One region of the Clostridium chauvoei genome, then DNA from elsewhere that is predicted to be linked to it. Evidence: riboswitches for the same ligand, from Rfam matches in the RefSeq annotation. Region 1 holds a riboswitch; the other holds the start of a gene.
What was found. Region 1 has a riboswitch for cobalamin ahead of cobT (nicotinate-nucleotide--dimethylbenzimidazole phosphoribosyltransferase). Riboswitches for the same ligand answer to the same signal wherever they lie in the genome.

Region 1 (3,417 bases):
GAGATAAAAGAATTTCCTAAAGTGTTAGCGAGACCCTCTGTACAGCCTAATGACTTTGCTTACGGAGAAATAAGAAATAGAATTATTGCTCAGGGAGGTGATGATAATGGAACCGTTCGATATGCAGTTAGAAGAGAATTTGTTGCAAGTTTTACCTTCGAGTTGAAATCTAGTCATATTGATATAGATAACTTGATAAATCAAAAATTTGTTGAGATATCAAATAGACAAGCATCTTTCAATAATATGAGCACAGATGAAGCAATAGCAGAAAGAAATTCCTATTCGCAAGATCAAAAGAATTTCTTTGTTAATTATGGATTGACCATTATTAACGTGATACATTCGTTAGTTAAATAAAAATAGTTTGGGTGAGAGGTATAGCAATAGAAGCTATAAACGAAATCATTCAGTATTCATTTAATGATGAACATATTAGCTCTATTGTTTATTCTCACTTTATTAACAATATACAATCTAAAAAAGTAATTGAGAAAAGTGGGTTCAAGGATAAACTAACCACTGATAATAAAATTTACTATTATTTAAATAATGGAGGTAATTATAAAAAATAGAAATTGAAAAATATGGATTAAGAAATTTTTATGTTTATTTTTTATAAAAGTTTGATATAATATAAATAAGAAAAGCTTAGTGCGTCAACACTAAGCAATCCTTAGAACGTTTTTAGTTTTAGGGCTATTGGATTTAATTAAATAATTTTAATTATGAAAAAGCACAACTATTCTTGGTCGGATGGAGTGCTTTTTTCATTTGTTTTAAAACTTAATTTAAAACATTTAATACCTATGTTAAGTTCAAATTCTAAAAGTTTAGTTTTTGAACTTAAAGCCTTTAGTATAACTATTAATAAAAATATTATAAGAATTAACAAAGTAAGTATCATATCCAATACCACCCCCTTAAGCTAAGATGAAAATCATCAATAGCCCAAGGTGGGAATACGTACAACCACCGTAGCCATCCTCTACGGTATTTCAAATATTACTTTTAAATTATACCATAATTGGTTATGGAATATACATAATAAATAAATGGTAATAGCTCTTGATCACTAATGGATTGAGTACTCTTAACTTACAGTTTGTAAATAAATCAGATCTTGTACTCCCCGATAAATTCCGAAGTTTCCATTAGACATTTATTAATAGTGAAAAATTAAGGCAATAATGTTAAAAGTATTATTAGATTATGTTATAATGAAATATAGAAATAATATCTAAATTATAAGATATTATAACAAAAAGAGGAATAATTTCTGTAGAGGTTGTTTATTACATTAAAAGGGAAATAGGTTTAATTCCTATGCGGTCCCGCCGCCGTAAGAGAGGAGCTAGTCTTAAAAGTCACTGAATATTTATTTTGGGAAGACTAAGACAAAAGGTTATGATTCTCAAGCCGGAATACCTGCCTGTACTTTAAACACTATTAACTTCACGGTGTATGAAGGGTGTATTGTATAATAAAATATTTTATTAAGTTTATACAAGCATCTTACAAATAGTAAGGTGTTTTTTTATTTATAATTATAAAATGGGTGTGATGTAATGAATAGTAGAAATAAATTAATGAATTTTATAAATGAAATAGAACCTTTAGATGAAAAAATCATGAAAGAAGCTAGAGTAAGAGTGGATTCTTTAGCTAAACCATTAGGAAGTCTTGGAAAGCTAGAAGATATAGCAATAAAACTTTCTGGTATTACTGGTAAGTTAAAAAATAGTATAAATAAAAAATGTATTATTGTATTATCGTCTGATAATGGCGTAGTAGAAGAAGGGGTAGCTTCAGCACCTCAATATGTTACGTTAGCACAAACTATTAATTTTACTAAGGGATTAACTGGAGTGGCTGTTCTTGCAAAGGAAAATAATACTGATTTAATTGTAGTAGATGTAGGTGTTAATACAGACGAAAAAATTTATGGTGCAATAAATAGAAAAATAAGAAAAGGCACAAACAATATAGCTAAAGAAGCTGCTATGAGTTATGAAGAGTGTATTAATGCAATAAATGTGGGTATCGAGATGGTGGAAAAAGCATATGCTAAAGGCTATGATATTTTAGGTGTAGGAGAAATGGGAATAGGAAACACCACAACAAGTAGTGCTGTATTAATTGCGTTAACAGGCTGTGAAGTTAAGGAAGCTGTAGGAAAAGGAGCTGGAGTAACTAAGGAAGCTTTTGAGAAAAAAAAGCGTGTAGTAAAAAAAGCTTTAGATATAAATAAACCTAATAAAGATAATCCAATAGATGTATTATCAAAGGTTGGAGGTTTTGATATAGCTGCAATGACAGGTGTGTTTATAGGAGCAGCACATTACAAAATACCAGTTGTTATAGATGGATTTATATCTTCTGTTGCAGCTTTATCAGCGGTAAGGTTAAATCCTTTAATAAGAGAATATTTGATTCCGTCTCATTTATCTAAGGAAATTGGATATAATATTGCTATGAAGGAGTTAAATTTAGATTCAATGATTAATTTGGATATGAGATTAGGCGAAGGAAGTGGTTGTCCTATAGCATTTTCAATAGTTCAGTATTCATGTGCAATGATGAATAATATGGCAACTTTTGAAGAGGCAAAAATAAACCCAAGTTATCTAGAAACGGTAAGAAGTAAAGATAGTTATATAGTAGAAATTAAGGAGGATTAAAATGGAATTAGGACTTATTCATATATATTGTGGAAATGGAAAAGGAAAAACAACAGCAGCAATGGGATTAGGAGTTAGAGCTTGTGGTAGAGGGTATAAGGTGCTTTTAACTCAGTTTTTAAAAGATAATGATACAGGTGAACTAAATTCAATAGCTAAGTTAGATAACTTTGATGTATTATTTGGTGTACCTATGAAAAGATTTTTTAACTATTTAAGTGAAGAAGATAAGAGAGAAGTTATTAAAGAACATAGAAAAAGATTTGAGATGGTTACTAAAAAGGCTATAGAAGAAAAATATGATTTATTAATTATGGATGAAATCATGGCTGCTTTAAATTATGAAATTTTAGAAATAGATAGAGTTATAGAATTTTTAGAAAATAAACCTGAAAATTTAGAAGTAGTATTAACAGGAAGGAATCCAGATAAGAGGTTAGTTGATTTAGCTCATTATGTTTCTGAGATTAATCCAATTAAACATCCCTTTGAGCAACATAAAATATCTGCAAGAGTAGGGATAGAAAAATGATTTTCTTAATAATTGGGGGAGCTAAGAGTGGTAAATCTATGTATGGTCAAAATTTAGCTAAAGCTCTAGAAAGTAATAAAGGAAGATTATATTATATTGCTACAATGAATCCATATGATTTAGAAGATTTAAAAAGGATAGAAAATCATTTGAAAGACAGAGAGAGATATGGTTTTGAAACTATAGAAAAGCAAAGAAATATAG
Region 2 (3,417 bases), 790 kb from region 1:
AACTTCATATCATCATTTTTAGGTAGATACCCAAAAACCTTTAAGTTACAATTCACTTCTATACTTTTCTTTAAAAGATTATAATAACTCTCAGATATAGAATTTAATACAACTCCAACAATATTTGCTTTTTTAAAGTCTTTAATACCATTAAGCTCTGCACATAAAGTTGTACTTTGAGCTTTGGGCGTTATAACTAATAATATTGGAGCATTATCTAAAGTCTTTGATATGCTATAAGTAGAGCCCTCTTCTGTTATTCCCATTCCATCATAAAGCCCCATTGCCCCTTCTATTACAGCTATATCGCCTTTTCCTCTTGAAAATCCTGCTTTAACTCCGTCTTCTCCCATAAGATGCAAATCTAAATTTCTAGAACTTTGTCCTGTTATTTCAGTATGGAATCCTGTATCTATATAATCTGGACCAGTCTTAAAACCTTGAACTTTATATTTTCTATTTTTTAATGCTTTCATTAAACCTAAGGTAAAAGTAGTTTTACCTCCACCACTACAGTTGGATGAAATTATTATTGTTTTCATTTACTTTCCCCTTTTTAGTTTCGCCTGCACCTACATATCTGTTTTCTATAATATCTTCAATTCTCTTTATATATAACTTGTTAAACTTTTCTAATTCTCCTAAGCCTTTCATATGAAGCTTTACCTTAATTCCCTCTGCCTCTAGCATAGACTTCCAAGAATCCTCTTCATCAGATGCCATATCATTTATTGCATGATCTCCTGCAACTACCATAAGAGGCATTAAGGTAACTTCTTTAATATTTTTCTTTTTTATTCTGTTTAGTACTATATCAAAGGTTGGATATCCTTCTACAGTACCAACAAAAACATTATCATAACCATGATCTTGAAGCACTGATTGAAGACATCCATATACTGCATTAGCTGAATGAGCTGTTCCATGTCCAACCATTACTACTGCTTCCTTATTTTCAAACACTTCTTCTATAGTATTTATAAATATTGAATAATCTTGAGGTAAGTCTTCTATTCCTTGATAATAGAAGATTGGTCTTCCAAGCTTTATTGATTTAAATTTATTTATATAAGCTTCTTGAACGTTTTTAATATATTGAAACTCTTCCCCTGGAATAATATGTAGTGGCTGTATTATTACCTCTTCAAATCCACTTTTATATAATTTATCTAAAGCTTCCTCTGGAGTATCTATAAATATATTATTTTTTATCTTTAGTTTTTTTATAATTTTATGAGCTGTAAATGCTCTAAAAACTTCATAACCATCAAAATGATCTTTTATTTGATTTTCCGCCTTTTGGATTGATTTTTCTAATACTTCTAAATAACTCGTCCCAAAGCTTACTACTAATATTGCTTTTTTCATAAAATAAAATTCCTTTCAATTATCCAATTTAATTTTTAAATATAAAAAGCGCCCTCTTCTTGAGGACGCTTAAATTTTCTAACAAAAAACATAAGTAATAAACCATTAGTATCATAAATTAAGACTGTCTAAAGGCTAATTAATTATTGTCTATTTGCTAATTATCTTCCCACCGAAGGATAGCACAGAAATTTAGGCAGGTCTCCTGACTTAAGCTTCATCCTCCTCTCCTCCTTCCCAACTAAAAGTCAGTGGATATTTTAGAGATTTGTCTGCTTTTACAGTAGCGGGGGCTGTAGTGGGTTTTCACCACTTTCCCTTTTAATCTTAAAAGATTTCGCCTTCAAGAACCTAAAATCTACAATATTTAATTACATTAATTATACAGTATTAGTTATATCATTGCAATAAATGAAATTTATTTAAAATTCTTTTCTATTTTTTCTATTCTCTCATATAAACTTATGAACTCATCAGCTAATTGTTGAAAATTCATAGCATTCATTAAATGATCTTGTGCATGAACTAATAATACGTTCATTTCCACCTTTTCTCCTGAAGCTTCTTTTGTTATAAGCTTTGTTTGAAATTCATGTGCCTTATGCATTTCTTCCCTAGATTTTTTAATTAAATTTTTAGCTCCTTCAAAATTTCCTTCTTTTGCTTTACTTATTGCATCAAAAGCAAGACCTTTTGCTTCCCCTGCATTTGCTATTAATCCAAAGGATACTTCCATTAATTCTTCATTCATATTTCAAGCCTCCTAAATATCAGAATAATTTGATATTTCTATATTATTTTCTTCTAATAATTTTTTTTAATACTATCACTAGCATGATTAACATTATTACTTTTTTCTTTTATAGTTTTTGCTATTTCGTATCCATATGAATCTTTAATAGGTAGGGTTGAAAGTATTAATATATTGATGATACCTTTTAATAATTCTTTACTCATTAACACTCTTCCACTACATGGTATTACTATACATATAGTAACATATTGTTTAATATAATAATATAAATTCAAACATAAAAATAAGCCATAGATTACTCTATGACTCATTTTTTATACTATTGGAAACCTAATAAGCTACCTATTTGATAGACTACAGTAGCTGCTACTAAGCCTACTAAAAAAGTATATACTGCAGTAAATAGTGTCCACTTCCATGAGTTTGTTTCTCTTTTTATGGCTCCCAAGGCAACTAAACAAGGTGTATATAAAAGGGACATTACCATAAATGCCATGGCACTAAGAGGTGTGAATACTGTTTGTACAGCGCTTACTAATACTGGCCCTTCAGATATTCCTGAATATATTAAGCCCATTGTACCAACAACAGTTTCCTTTGCAAGAATACCTGTTATCAATGATACTGAAGCTTGCCATGTTCCAAAGCCTGCATATTTAAACAATGGTGCTATAGAAGTTCCTATCATACCTAATAATGTATTTTCACTATATTGTTCTGAGCCTAATGGGAATGTAGATAATACCCAAAGAATTATCATTACTGGTAATATTACAACTCCTGCTCTTTTTATAAATGCTCCTGCTTTATCCCACATAAGCATTAGAATATTTTTAAGTGAAGGAACTCTATAACTAGGTAATTCCATTACAAAATGTGAAGGATCACCTTTAAATATTGTTTTACTAAATATCTTTCCTGCAATTAATGCAATTATTAAACCTGTTACATATAATTCAAATAATATTAAGGCTTGATAACTGTCAAAGAATGCTGATATAAATACTGCGTATATTGGTAATCTAGCTCCACAGGATATAAATGGATTTATAAGTATTGCTATCATTCTATCTTTTTTATTATCAAGAGTTCTTGTTGCCATAATACCTGGTACGTTACAACCTATACTTACAAGCATTGATACGAATGTTTTACCATGAAGTCCTATAGATCTCATAACTCTATCCATAACATAAGCTGCTCTTGCCATATAACCACTATCTTCAAGTACTCCTATTAAGAAATACATTACCATTATAAGCGGAAGAAATGCTACAACAGCGGCAACTCCAGCA

Region 2: linked by a shared signal. The riboswitch ahead of BTM21_RS06970 (sirohydrochlorin cobaltochelatase) and the one ahead of cobT (nicotinate-nucleotide--dimethylbenzimidazole phosphoribosyltransferase) in region 1 are both predicted to bind cobalamin.

Annotation. Positions count from the first base shown of each region.
Region 1 covers NZ_CP018624.1:694,091-697,507, forward strand. Annotated here, with positions in the region: gene BTM21_RS03150 (hypothetical protein) at 1-360, shown strand, start outside; gene BTM21_RS14200 (GNAT family N-acetyltransferase) at 372-575, shown strand; gene BTM21_RS13635 (hypothetical protein) at 743-913, opposite strand; cobalamin riboswitch at 1,269-1,450, shown strand; gene cobT (nicotinate-nucleotide--dimethylbenzimidazole phosphoribosyltransferase) at 1,569-2,681, shown strand; gene BTM21_RS03165 (cob(I)yrinic acid a,c-diamide adenosyltransferase) at 2,683-3,213, shown strand; gene BTM21_RS03170 (bifunctional adenosylcobinamide kinase/adenosylcobinamide-phosphate guanylyltransferase) at 3,210-3,417, shown strand, end outside.
Region 2 covers NZ_CP018624.1:1,479,285-1,482,701, forward strand. Annotated here, with positions in the region: gene BTM21_RS06965 (cobyrinic acid a,c-diamide synthase CobB) at 1-542, opposite strand, end outside; gene BTM21_RS06970 (sirohydrochlorin cobaltochelatase) at 511-1,368, opposite strand; cobalamin riboswitch at 1,547-1,737, opposite strand; gene BTM21_RS06975 (PTS lactose/cellobiose transporter subunit IIA) at 1,787-2,119, opposite strand; gene BTM21_RS13670 (PadR family transcriptional regulator) at 2,173-2,325, opposite strand; gene feoB (ferrous iron transport protein B) at 2,442-3,417, opposite strand, start outside.